One region of the Streptomyces shinuiensis genome, then DNA from elsewhere that is predicted to be linked to it. Evidence: riboswitches for the same ligand, from Rfam matches in the RefSeq annotation. Region 1 holds a riboswitch; the other holds the start of a gene.
The links. Region 1 has a riboswitch for glycine ahead of gcvP (aminomethyl-transferring glycine dehydrogenase). Riboswitches for the same ligand answer to the same signal wherever they lie in the genome.
Positions count from the first base shown of each region.

Region 2: it holds a riboswitch for glycine, as region 1 does, so the genes downstream of both, gcvT (glycine cleavage system aminomethyltransferase GcvT) here and gcvP (aminomethyl-transferring glycine dehydrogenase) in region 1, are expected to answer to the same signal.

Region 1 is NZ_JBIHML010000001.1:426,596-433,461, reverse strand. It holds gene ACGRHY_RS01865 (DNA polymerase IV) at 1-984, shown strand, start outside; gene ACGRHY_RS01860 (PRC-barrel domain-containing protein) at 900-1,277, opposite strand; glycine riboswitch at 1,437-1,534, shown strand; gene gcvP (aminomethyl-transferring glycine dehydrogenase) at 1,718-4,624, shown strand; gene ACGRHY_RS01850 (DUF5999 family protein) at 4,712-4,918, opposite strand; gene ACGRHY_RS01845 (hypothetical protein) at 5,241-5,831, opposite strand; gene ACGRHY_RS01840 (glutamate-cysteine ligase family protein) at 6,361-6,866, shown strand, end outside.
Region 2 is NZ_JBIHML010000001.1:1,747,632-1,754,497, forward strand. It holds gene ACGRHY_RS07600 (enhanced serine sensitivity protein SseB) at 127-906, opposite strand; gene ACGRHY_RS07605 (AAA family ATPase) at 986-1,669, opposite strand; glycine riboswitch at 1,882-1,990, shown strand; gene gcvT (glycine cleavage system aminomethyltransferase GcvT) at 2,166-3,293, shown strand; gene gcvH (glycine cleavage system protein GcvH) at 3,412-3,789, shown strand; gene glyA (serine hydroxymethyltransferase) at 3,861-5,129, shown strand; gene ACGRHY_RS07625 (L-serine ammonia-lyase) at 5,308-6,705, shown strand.

The DNA of each region.
Region 1 (6,866 bases):
CTTGCCAAGATCGCCTCGGAGCAGGCCAAGCCCGACGGGCTGGTGGTGATCCCGCCGGGCACCGAGCGGGCGCTGCTGGCGCCGATGCCGGTGCGCACGCTGCCCGGCGTCGGGCCCGCCACCGCCCAGACCCTGCGCCGGGCGGGGATAGCCACCGTCGGTGAGATCGCCGAGGCGGGGGAGGCGGAGCTGGTGCGGCTGCTGGGCCGGGCGCACGGCGCTGCGCTGTACGCGATGACGCGGGGGACCGACGAACGGCCGGTGGTCGCCGAGCGCGACGCCAAGTCGGTCTCGGTCGAGGACACCTTCGACACCGACCTCACCGACCGCGCCCGGATCCGGGCCGAGATCGCACGGCTCGCCGACCGCTGCGCCGCGCGACTGCGGGCGGCGGGGCGCTCCGGGCGCACGGTGGTGGTCAAGATCCGCAGCTACGACTTCTCCACGCTCACCCGCTCCGAGACGCTGCGCGGACCGACCGACGACCCGGCGGTGGTGAGGGAGGCCGCCGCCCGGCTCGTCGAGGGCGTGGACACCACCGCCGGGGTGCGGCTGCTGGGGGTCGGGGTGAGCGGGCTGGCCGACTTCACCCAGGAGGACCTGTTCGCCCAGGCCGGCGCCCGGACCGCCGGGCCCTCCGACGTGGGCCGGCCGCCGGCCGCCGCTCCGCCCGAGGCGGGCGGAGCGGCGGCCGGGAGGGAAACGGAGGCGGTACGGCACTGGCTGCCCGGTCTGGACATACGGCACGCGCGGTACGGGCCGGGGTGGGTGCAGGGCAGTGGTCTGGGGCGGGTCACGGTGCGGTTCGAGCGGCCCGGATCGCCGCCGGGCCGGGTGCGGACCTTCGCGGTGGACGATCCGGAGCTGGAGCCCTCCGAGCCGCTCCCGCCGTGGGGCGGTCAGGCCTCGGAGCCCGCGATCCGCCCGAACGTCATGTCCTCGTCGGAGGCGGGCGCGGCGTCGCCGGGTACACCCAGCCCGTAGTGGTGGTAGAGCTGCAGTTCCTGTTCGGGGGAGAGGTGGCGGCCCACGCCGAAGTCCGGCGCCTCCTTCACCAGGGAGCGCTCGAAGGGCACCTTCAGCGTCCCGTCCACCACCTCGCTGGGCTCCAGTGGGACGAAGGCGTCGCGGCTGAAGAACCCGGTGCGCACAGCCGCCCACTCGGGGACGCCGGTGGCGTCGTCGAGGTACACCTCGTCCACGGTCCCTATCTTCTGTCCGGTGCTGTCGAACGCCTTGAGGCCTATCAGATTCCGCGGGTCGATGTCGGTCTGCACGGCGGTCCCTCCAACTCCTCGCACGAAGAGGCGCCTGCTCGCAAACAGTCGCCACAAACAACGAAACGGCACATTCGGCCCACCGGCCACTCGGGCAGGACGTCGAGAGCCGAGGCCGGGCTGCTGCCATCGGGCGCTGGTAGGCTCTGAAGTGGCTGTCGACCCCGAGCGGGAGAGTCCTCCGGTGACAGTGCCGGGGGCGCCGAAGGAGCAAATCCTCCCCGGAATCTCTCAGGCTCACGTACCGCGCGGGTGAGGTCACTCTGGAAAGCAGGGCGGGCCACGACGGACGACGCCGCAGCCCCTCCTCACCGACGGTGAAAACCGGGCCGCGAACGCGGGCCGGTGAAGCTCTCAGGTCGCGATGACAGAGGGGGAGGCCGTCGGGGCACCCGCGCCGCGGTGCCCCTCGCAGGTCGCGCAGACCAGGAGGCCTCCAGATGACAGCAGACCGCACTCCTCCCGCCGTCTCCCTCGCGGAGCTGGAGCGGGGCACTCCCTTCGAGGAGCGCCACATCGGCCCCGACGCCGGTGAGCAGGCCAAGATGCTCGCCCAGGTCGGCTACGGATCGCTGGACGAGCTGGCCGCCGCCGCCGTACCAGAGGTGATCAGGAGCACCGAGGCGCTGGACCTGCCCGCGGCCCGCGGCGAGGCGGAAGCCCTGGCGGAGCTGCGTTCCCTGGCGGGGCGCAACCAGGTGCTGGACTCCATGATCGGCCTGGGCTACCACGGCACCTTCACGCCGCCGGTCATCCTGCGCAACGTCATGGAGAACCCCGCCTGGTACACGGCCTACACCCCCTACCAGCCGGAGATATCGCAGGGGCGTCTGGAGGCGCTGCTGAACTTCCAGACCGTGGTCGCGGACCTGACCGGGCTGCCGACCTCCGGGGCCTCGCTGCTGGACGAGGGCACCGCGGCGGCCGAGGCCATGGCGCTGTCCCGGCGCGTCGGCAAGGTCAAGCAGGGCGTCTTCCTGGTCGACGCCGACTGCCTGCCGCAGACGATCGCCGTGATCGAGACGCGCGCCGAGCCCACCGGGGTGGAGGTCGTCGTCGCCGACCTGTCCGGCGGCATCCCCGCCGAGGCCGCCGAACGCGGTGTCTTCGGCGTGCTGCTGCAGTACCCGGGCGCCTCCGGCGCCGTGCGCGATCTGCGCGGCGTGATCGAGGAGGCGCACGGGCTGGGCGCTGTCGTCACCGTCGCCGCCGACCTGCTCGCCCTCACCCTGCTGACCTCCCCCGGCGAGCTGGGCGCCGACATCGCGGTGGGCTCCAGTCAGCGCTTCGGTGTGCCGATGGGCTTCGGCGGGCCGCACGCCGGGTTCATGGCGGTGCGGGAGAAGTTCGCGCGCAACCTGCCCGGCCGTCTTGTGGGCGTCTCGGTGGACGCCGACGGGGCCAGGGCCTACCGCCTGGCCCTGCAGACCCGGGAGCAGCACATCCGCCGGGAGAAGGCCACCAGCAACATCTGCACCGCCCAGGTGCTGCTCGCTGTGATGGCGGGGATGTACGCCGTCCACCACGGCCCCGACGGGCTGGCCGCCATCGCCCGCCGCACCCACCGCTACGCCGCCGTCCTCGCCCAGGGGCTGCGCGAGGGCGGGGTCGGGATCGTCCACGACACGTTCTTCGACACCGTCACCGCGCGGGTGCCCGGCCGGGCCGCCGAGGTCGTCGCCGCCGCCCGCGAGGCCGGGGTCAACCTGCGGCTGACCGATGCCGACCACGTCGGCGTCGCCTGCGACGAGACCACCGGACGCGCGCAGCTCGCCGCCGTGTGGAGCGCCTTCGGCGTGGATTCCGGGGCCGGGGACGCCGAGGCGCTGGACGAGGCCGTCGGCGAGGTGCTGCCCGCCTCCCTGCTGCGCACCGACGAGTACCTGACCCACCCGGTCTTCCACCGGCACCGCTCCGAGACGTCGATGCTGCGCTACCTGCGCCGGCTGGCCGACCGGGACTACGCGCTGGACCGCGGCATGATCCCGCTGGGCTCGTGCACCATGAAGCTCAACGCCACCACCGAGATGGAGCCGGTCACCTGGCCGGAGTTCGGCGCGCTGCACCCCTTCGCGCCCGCCGAGCAGGCCGAGGGCTATCTGACGCTGATCCGCGAGCTGGAGGAGCGGCTGGCCGAGGTCACCGGTTACGACAAGGTCTCCGTTCAGCCCAACGCCGGCTCCCAGGGCGAGCTGGCGGGCCTGCTGGCGGTACGGGCGTACCACCGGGCGAACGGCGAGGCCGGCCGCACCGTCTGCCTGATTCCGTCCTCCGCGCACGGCACCAACGCCGCGAGCGCCGTGATGGCCGGGATGAGGGTCGTCGTCGTCGGGACCGGTGAGAACGGCGACGTGGACGTCGAGGACCTGCGGGCCAAGATCGACAAGCACCGCGAGGAGCTGGCGGTGCTGATGGTCACCTACCCCTCCACCCACGGCGTGTTCGAGGAGCACATCACCGACGTCTGCGCGGCCGTGCACGAGGCGGGCGGACAGGTCTACGTGGACGGGGCCAACCTCAACGCGCTGGTGGGCCTGGCCAAGCCGGGCAAGTTCGGCGCGGACGTCTCCCACCTGAACCTGCACAAGACCTTCTGCATCCCGCACGGCGGCGGCGGCCCGGGCGTCGGCCCGGTGGCCGTCCGCTCCCACCTCGCGCCGTACCTGCCCAACCACCCGCTCCAGCCCGCCGCCGGTCCCGAGACGGGCGTGGGGCCGATCTCGGCGGCGCCCTGGGGTTCGGCGGGCATCCTGCCCATCTCGTGGGCGTACGTGCGGCTGATGGGCGCGGAGGGGCTGCGCCGCGCCACCCAGGTGGCCGTGCTCGGGGCCAACTACATCGCCAAGCGGCTGGAGCCGCACTACCCGGTGCTCTACACCGGTCCGGGCGGTCTGGTGGCGCACGAGTGCATCATCGACGTCCGTCCGCTGACCAAGGCCACCGGCGTCAGTATCGACGACGTGGCCAAGCGGCTGATCGACTACGGCTTCCACGCCCCGACGATGTCCTTCCCCGTGGCGGGGACGCTGATGATCGAGCCCACCGAGAGCGAGGACCTGGCGGAGCTGGACCGCTTCTGCGACGCGATGATCGCGATCCGTGCCGAGATCGAGAAGGTCGCCTCGGGGGAGTGGAGCGCGCAGGACAACCCGCTGCGCAACGCCCCGCACACCGCCGCGCAGCTCGCCGGCGGGTGGGAGCACTCCTACGGGCGCGAGGAGGCGGCGTTCCCGGCCGGCGTCGTGGCCGCGGACAAGTACTGGCCGCCGGTACGGCGCATCGACGGCGCCTACGGCGACCGCAACCTGGTCTGCTCGTGCCCTCCGATGGACGACTACGACGGCTGAGCCGCGGCCGGCCGGAGCCGGCAGGGGACGGGCCCCCGCCGTGCGGGCGGGGGCCCGTCCCCTGTGGTGGGGCGGCGCCGCCCGCCGTCAGGCGGCGGTCGTCACGTGCCCGGCGCCGAGCGGCCGGTGCGGCGCGACGACCTGCCCGTCGGGCAGCAGTTCACCGGTGTCCTCGAAGAGCAGGACGCCGTTGCACAGCAGGCTCCAGCCCTGCTCCGGATGGTGCGCCACGAGGTGGGCGGCCTCCCGGTCGGCGGAGTCGGCTGACGGGCAGGACGGCTGGTGCTGACACATGGTGGAGTTCTTTCGCTGCGATGTGGTGGTGCTGCGGTTGGATGCGTGGTTCATGACCGCCCCCGTGTCTCTCGGTCGGTCCCCCCAGTGTTGTCCCGCGGCCGGAATTCCGCAGGGATTTCGCCGCGACTCCCCCCACGTTCTGATGACGCGCCCTTCCGGAGTGCTGTTGCCCGGACCAGAACCATCCGTTCGGGTGATATCGCAGTCGTGGATGACTAGTCATTCGGGAGGGCGGAAGCGACAGTGGTGCCCCGCGGCCGGTCGGCCGCGGGGCACCACTGTCGCTTCCGGGCCCGTCGCCGGGCCGTGCCGCCGGGGGTCAGACGGGCGTGCCCAGCAGGGGCGGGGGCGCCAGCCGCCGGGTCAGCAGCGGCAGCAGGCCGTCGACACGGTGCGGCCGGTGCGCCGCGATCCCGGGCGGGGCCGGAGCGAGCGGCACCAGCAGATCCGCCGGGGCGGGCGAGCCGTCGGCGGCGTCGGCCTCCGTGTCACCGTGCAGCCACAGCGTCAGCATGTAGAGCTCCGGCACCGACAGCAGGCGCGGCCGGTACGCCACCGGTAGCGTCTCGGCGCGGCGCAGGGCGCTCTCGGCCGAGGCGACGAACGGTCCCTCGCAGAAGTGGGAGAACGTCCAGCCGTCCGCGGTGAGCATCGCGTCGGCGGCGCCCACCACGCCGTGCGCGTCCCGCAGCAGGAAGCGCCAGCCCGCCAGCCTGGTGCGGGGCGGCCCTGCGGACGCGGTGATCCCGCTCAGCACGTGGAGCGGCAGGGAGAGGTCCGGATGCACCGGGCCCGTCCGGGCCCGGAGGCCGGGAGGGGCGGCGTCGCCTCGGAGGCCGGCGGGGGAACCGAGGGCCGCGTGCACACTGCGCAGAGCGGGTGCCGGGGCCGGTTGTACACGCAGGGGCATGGTGGGTCGCCTCTCGATCGGAGACACAGTGGTACTCAGTCGCTGGCGCGGACGGCGCTGTCGGCGTACGGAAGGGCCGTGAAGAAGGCCGGGGAGGGGAGGGAGACGGCGGATGCGCGCCCATCGTCGGGTCGCGTCTCAGCCGCTTTCGTGGAGTTTATACGAAGATTGTTCAACCGGTGTTTCGGCTAGCCGTCCCGCATGTTACCGGCAAGAGGTCATCCGGACATTTTTCGGCAGCGTTTCGTCTGCGAGTCCTTGGCTGCCCGACCGCTGACCTGGAAAGCGGCTGACTATGCGGTCGTCCGTATCTCTTCGCTATTCCCTGCGGACGAGGCCCGCAGGCCCGATGTCAGCGGGTGGATGTCAACGAACCGAGGGTAGTGGCGTATCCCTGACGTATGACATGGGAATGTGCCCCGCGAAAGCCTGAATCCAGCTTACCGGACCTTCACTGTCGCACGGGGCGTTATCTCCCGCATCCGCGGGGCATCATCCGGTCACGGTTCACTCGAGGAGGGACGCGTCGATGGGCGAGAAGGTCGAGGCCGGCGGGTTCGCCCTGTCCGACCACCGGCTATACCGGGACAAGCTCCAGCGGTGTCTCCAGGGGCTGCGGCGACTGCTGGACGAGCAGCGCTTCGACCGCCCCCGCGATCTCATGGGACTGGAGATCGAGCTGAACCTCGCGGATGCCGAGGGGATGCCCCGGATGATGAACGCACAGGTGCTGGAGCGCATTGCGAGCCGGGATTTCCAGACGGAATTGGGGCAGTTCAATCTCGAAGTGAACATTCTTCCGCACCGGTTGTCCGGCCGGGTGCTGGACCAGCTCGCCGAGGAGCTGCGCACCGGTCTGGCCTATGCCGACCGCAAAGCCGCAGAGGTCGACGCCCGCATTGTGATGATTGGTATTCTGCCGACCCTCACCGGAGACGACCTGGTGTCGGCGAACCTCACCGCCGCGGACCGCTACACCCTGCTGAACGACCAGATCATGACCGCCCGGGGTGAGGAGGTCGTCCTGGACATCGA
Region 2 (6,866 bases), 1.3 Mb from region 1:
GTCCCGACATCCAACCAGCTTACGGTCAGCACCCGACAGGGTCCGGACCGCTCGGCCGTTTCCGGGCAGGGGTGCCCGGGCCGGACACCCGGGCGCGGCCGCGCGGGACACCGGACGGCCCGGATGTCAGTACGGCTGGTCCTGGCGGTTGTAGAAGGGCCGCACGCACTGGCGCATCCAGTCCACGACCGGATCCTGGGCCGCGTCCAGCAGCACCATCTGCACCGGCCACCGCACCGGTTCCCGGCCCAGCGCGCGGCCGAGCGCGTCGTGCGCCGCCGCACGGGCCTGCGTGTCCAGCAGGTCCAGCTCCACTCCGACGAACAGCGCGGGCGGATCGCCCTCGACGCTGGCCAGGCCGCGGCGCGCGGTGCGGACCTGCGGCAGCACCGCGAACTCACCGGCCGCGGCGGCCAGGAAGTCCACCGGCTCCTCCTGCCAGTCGGGCTCGAAGAGCCGGACCCGGGCGCCGCCGGCCATCCCCGGGATCCCCTCGGCCCCGCCCTCGCGGCACAGTTCGGCCACGGCGTCCGGGGGCAGGGGGACGCCGACGGTGCCCTCGGGATTGACCGCGATACCCATCTGCGGCGGCAGGCCGCGGGCGAACTCCCGCGCGGGCGCGACGGCGAAGGGCAGATGCGAGCCGACGCACCGCAGGAACTGCTGCTCGGAGCTGAAGACGGGGACGTAGGGCGCCCCGTCGAGCTGGATCGTGGGCAGGTCGAGGCTGGGGCTGTCGGGCCCGCCGCCCTCGGGCAGCGGGACCCACAGACTGCTGCGTCCGAGCACCTCCAGCAGCCGGGCGCCCGCTCGGGGGGCGCCGAGGGAGGCGGCGAGGGTCTCCTCCAGCTCGTTGCCGGGCCAGCCGCCGCCGTGCCCCGGTCCGTACTGCTGCGGGATGGTCATGGGAAAACCTTATCGGCACCGGGCGGGTGCGTCCGTCCGCCGGCCGCGCCCGCGTTCACGGGGCACCGGAGCACGGACATCAGTCGAACACCACCCCGCGCAGCGCCCCCGCCGCCGTCCGGTCCAGCAGCACCGACGCGACGCAGCCCGGGGGCAGCCGGCCGGCCTCCGCGTCCGCCACCAGGCGGCGCACCGCCCGCCGGTGCCGGGCGAAGGCGTACGCCGACACCCCGCGCCCCCGCTCCGCCTGCCCGGCCAGCGCCACCCGAGGCGGTACGTCCAGCAGCAGCAGGTGCACGGCACGCCCGCGCCGCCGCGCGTCCCGGGCCAGCCAGCGGCGCACCCAGCCCTGGGCTCCGCAGTCGTGCACCACCACTCCGGCACCCGAGGCCAGGGCCCGCCGCAGCGCGAGGTAGTGCGCGATCCGCACCAGGGGGCGGTAGACGGCGTACGGCAGCCGGGCGGGCATCCGCCGCTCCCAGCGCTCCCGCATGTCCTGGGAGTCGATCCGCACCACCGCGTCGTCCTCGGCGACCACGCGGCGGATCAGGGTGGACTTGCCGCTGCCCGGCAGCCCGGAGACGACCACCCGGTCGCCCGCGGGGAAGCGCAGGACCCGCACCGCCGCGGTGCCGCGCAGATCGCGTCCGCCGGCTCTCCCGGCTCTCTCCGGCGCCGCCGCGGGCACCGTCTTCCCCGGCGCCGCCCTGCGCCGGGGCGGCGCTCCGCCCTGTGCCGTACAAGCACTCTCCAGGCTGCTCACCGGATACGCCCTCCCCGCTTTCGCGCCACGTGCTCGCGGCGTCACCCCGAGCGTGTCAAGAAGGGCGACGGTGGACAAGACGGCCGTTCACCAGGTGTGTCACGGCGCCGTACCCGTCTCGTCCCGGGCCCCGCGACGCGGCTTCGCGCCCGCCCGGGGGCGGTGTGCGCCGGGCGTGCGATGATGAGCGGGCCAACTGCATACCGGCCGATCGAGTCCGCACGGGAGAGTTCCCGGAAACGCTGGTCACGACGGTTTCCGGGGCGCCGAAGGAGCAAGTCCTCCCTTGAATCTCTCAGGCCCCGTTACCGTGTGGACGAGGCAGATCTGAAAAGCGGGCGGTCCCCGAGCGGAGTCGTCCCACCCAAGGTGCAAGCCGTGGCCCGCCCGTGCGGACTCGTGGCGAACCTCTCAGGTTCCGATGACAGATGGGGAGGACGTGTCCTTCCCACCGTCCTCGCACGACATCGCCACCTCGCCCGGGAGCTTGCCGACCATGAGTGATTCCCCCCGCCGTACCGCCCTCGACTCCGTGCACCGCGCCCTGGGCGCGACCATGACGGACTTCGCGGGCTGGGACATGCCGCTGCGCTACGGCAGCGAGCGCGACGAGCACAACGCCGTGCGCGCCCGCGCCGGCCTGTTCGACCTGAGCCACATGGGTGAGATCGCCGTCACCGGCCCGCGGGCCGGTGAGCTGCTGGACCGCGCCCTGGTCGGTCATCTGTCCGCCGTCGCCGTGGGCCGGGCGCGTTACACCATGATCTGCGACGAGTCCGGCGGCATCCTCGACGACCTGATCGTCTACCGGCTGGGCGAGGAGGAGTACCTGGTCGTCGCCAACGCCTCCAACGCCCAGGTGGTACTGGACGCCCTCACCGAGCGGCTCGGCGGCTCCGGCCTCACCGGCGCCGCCGTGCGCGACGACCGCGACGCCTACGCCCTCCTGGCCGTCCAGGGACCGCGGGCGGCCGCCGTCCTGGCGAAGGTCACCGACGCCGGTCTCGACGGTCTGAGGTACTACGCCGGGCTGCCCGGCACGGTGGCGGGCGTGGAGGCGCTGATCGCCCGCACCGGTTACACCGGCGAGGACGGCTTCGAGCTGTTCGTCGCCCCCGGTGACGCCGAGGTGCTGTGGCGGGCGCTGACCGAGGCCGGCGCGGACGCGGGCCTGGTGCCGTGCGGGCTGTCCTGCCGCGACACGCTGCGGCTGGAGGCGGGCATGCCGCTGTACGGGCACGAGCTGACCCGTTCCACCACCCCCTTCGAAGCCGGGCTCGGCCGCGTGGTGAAGTTCGACAAGCCCGGCGACTTCACCGGCCGCGCCGCCCTGGAGGCCGCCGCCGGGCGGGCCGCCGAGAACCCGCCGCGCAGGCTGGTCGGCCTGGTCGCCGCCGGCCGCCGGGTGCCGCGCGCCGGGTACGCGGTGGTCGGCGCGGACGGCTCGGTGATCGGCGAGGTCACCTCCGGCGCCCCCTCCCCCACGCTGGGCAGGCCGATCGCCATGGCGTACGTGGACGCCGCCCACGCCGCCCCGGGCACCGAGGGTGTGGCGGTGGACATCCGCGGTACGCATGAGCCCTACGAGGTCGTCGCGCTGCCGTTCTACCGGCGCGAGCGCTGACGGCCCGGGCCGCCGCCGACCGACCGCCCGACCACTTGCCGCACCACCTGCCCGGGGCACCGTCCCACCTGGCAAGACCCGTTTCTCACACCACACCCCTGATCAGGAGAATCACGCCATGAGCAACCCCCAGCAGCTGCGCTACAGCAAGGAGCACGAGTGGCTGTCGGCCGCCGAGGACGGCGTCTCGACGATCGGCATCACCGAGCACGCGGCGAACGCGCTCGGCGACGTCGTCTTCGTGCAGCTCCCGGAGGTCGGCGACACGGTGACCGCGGGCGAACCCTGCGGCGAGCTGGAGTCGACCAAGTCGGTCAGCGACCTGTACGCGCCGGTCACCGGTGAGGTCACCGAGGTCAACCAGGACGTGGTGGACGACCCGGCGCTGGTGAACTCCGCCCCCTACCAGGGCGGTTGGCTGTTCAAGATCCGGGTGACGGACGAGCCGGGAGACCTGCTGTCCGCAGACGAGTACACCGCCTTCACCGGCGAGTGAGCGGCGGCCCGCCCGCCTCTTCCGCACCCGGACCCGCCGTCCGCCAGCACACCACGATCGGAAAGACCCGGATGTCGCTTCTGAACAGTTCCCTGCACGAGGTCGATCCCGACGTCGCCGCAGCCGTCGACGCCGAGCTGCGCCGCCAGCAGACCACCCTGGAGATGATCGCCTCGGAGAACTTCGCCCCGGTCGCCGCACTCCAGGCCCAGGGCTCGGTCCTCACCAACAAGTACGCCGAGGGCTACCCCGGCCGCCGCTACTACGGCGGCTGCGAGCACGTCGACGTGATCGAGGACATCGCCCGCGAGCGGGTGAAGGCCCTCTTCGGCGCCGAGGCCGCCAACGTCCAGCCGCACTCGGGCGCCTCGGCCAACGCCGCGGCGATGTTCGCCCTGTTGCAGCCGGGCGACACCATCCTGGGGCTGGACCTGGCGCACGGCGGCCACCTGACCCACGGCATGAAGATCAACTTCTCCGGCAAGCTGTACGACGTGGTCGCCTACCACGTCGACGCCACCACCGGCCTGGTCGACATGGAGGAGGTCGAGCGGCTGGCGGGGGAGCGCCGCCCGAAGCTGATCATCGCCGGCTGGTCGGCATACCCCAGGCAGCTCGACTTCGCCGCCTTCCGCCGCATCGCCGACGAGGTGGGCGCGCTGCTGATGGTGGACATGGCGCACTTCGCCGGCCTGGTGGCCGCGGGCCTCCACCCCAACCCGGTGCCGTACGCGGACGTGGTCACCACCACGACCCACAAGACCCTGGGCGGTCCGCGCGGCGGGGTGATCCTGTCGAAGCAGGAGCACGCCAAGAAGATCAACTCGGCGGTCTTCCCCGGCCAGCAGGGCGGTCCGCTGGAGCACGTCATCGCGGCGAAGGCCGTCTCCTTCAAGATCGCGGCGACGGAGGAGTTCAAGGACCGTCAGCGCCGTACCCTTGAGGGCGCGAAGCTGCTGGCCGAGCGGCTGACGCGGCCGGACGCGGCCGAGGCGGGCGTGTCCGTGCTGTCGGGCGGCACCGACGTCCATCTGGTCCTGGTCGACCTGCGCGACAGTGAGCTGGACGGCCGGCAGGCCGAGGACCGCCTGCACGCCATCGGCATCACCGTCAACCGCAACGCCATCCCGAACGACCCCCGTCCGCCGATGGTCACCTCGGGCCTGCGCATCGGCACCCCGGCGCTGGCCACGCGCGGCTTCACCGCGGACGACTTCCGCGAGGTCGCGGACGTCATCGCCGAGGCGCTGAAGCCCTCGTTCGACGAGGCGAAGGCCAAGGGGCTGGCCGGCCGCGTGTCCGCGCTGGCCGACAGGCACCCGCTGTACCCGGGCCTTTAGGCCCCGGCACGGCACCCGGGTGCGCCGCCGGCCGGGCGGCGCACCCGGCCCCACCGGCCCCACCCCGGTCCCGCCCGGTCCTACCGACACCGTGTCCCCGCCCCGCACATCCGCGGGACTCCACGCCCGCCGCACCCGGCGGGCCGCGAACCACGAGCAGACAAGGGAGTCCGCCACCGTGGCCATCTCCGTCTTCGACCTCTTCTCCATCGGCATCGGCCCCTCCAGCTCCCACACCGTCGGCCCGATGCGGGCGGCCGGGATGTTCGCACGCCGGCTGCGGAAGGAAGGCGCGCTGGCCCGCACCGTCTCGCTGCGGGCCGAGCTGTTCGGCTCCCTGGGCGCCACCGGACACGGCCACGGCACGCCCAAGGCGGTGCTGCTGGGCCTGGCGGGCCACTCGCCGCGCACCGTCGACGTCGAGGCCGCGGAGGCGGAGGTCGACCGGGTGCGGCGCTCGGGACGGCTGGGCCTGCTCACCGCCGGCGGGGAGGACCGTGAGGCCCACGGCGGCCACGAGATCGCCTTCGACGTCGACCGCGACCTGGTGCTGCACCGCCGCCGCTCGCTGCCGTACCACGCCAACGGCATGGCCCTGGCCGCGTACGGCGCCGACGGCACGCCGCTGCTGGAGAAGACCTACTACTCGGTGGGCGGCGGCTTCGTGGTGGACGAGGAGGCGGCCGGCTCCGGCCGCATCAAACTCGACGACACGGTGCTGAAGTACCCCTTCCGCACCGGTGACGAGCTGCTGCGCGCCACCCGCGAGACGGGCCTGTCCGTCTCGGCGCTGATGCTGGAGAACGAGCGGGCCTGGCGGAGCGAGGAGGAGATCCGCGCGGGTCTGCTGGAGATCTGGCGGGTGATGCGCGAGTGCGTGGCCCGCGGCCTGTCGCGGGAGGGCATCCTGCCCGGCGGCCTGAAGGTCCGCCGGCGCGCGGCCGCCTCGGCACGGCGGCTGCGCGCCGAGGGTGACGCCGCGGCGCGCGCCATGGAGTGGCTGACGCTCTACGCGATGGCGGTCAACGAGGAGAACGCCGCCGGCGGGCGCGTCGTCACCGCCCCCACCAACGGCGCGGCGGGCATCATCCCGGCCGTGCTGCACTACGCGATGGAGTTCGTGCCCGGAGCGGACGACGACACGGTCGTGCGTTTCCTGCTGACCGCGGGAGCCATCGGCCTGCTGTTCAAGGAGAACGCCTCCATCTCCGGCGCCGAGGTCGGCTGCCAGGGCGAGGTGGGCTCGGCCTGCTCCATGGCCGCCGGCGGCCTCGCCGAGGTCCTGGGCGGCTCGCCCGAGCAGGTCGAGAACGCCGCCGAGATCGGTATCGAGCACAACCTGGGCCTGACCTGCGACCCCGTGGGCGGCCTGGTCCAGATCCCCTGCATCGAGCGCAACGGCATGGCCGCGGTCAAGGCGGTCACCGCGGCCCGGATGTCCCTGCGCGGCGACGGCCGCCACCACGTCTCCCTGGACAAGGCCATCAAGACGATGAAGGAGACGGGCGCGGACATGAAGGTCAAGTACAAGGAGACCGCGCGCGGCGGACTGGCCGTCAACGTCATCGAGTGCTGAGCGGGCGCCCCGCCCCCTCGTCCCGTCCCCGGTCCGTGTCCCTTCGGGACCGGGGACGGCCGTGTTCCCCCCGCCCCCGCCGCATGGCCGCACCCGGCTCCGCAACTTCCGGAAGAAAATCGGAAATTACGGAGTCAGTCATCCGGACACCCCCTCCATGA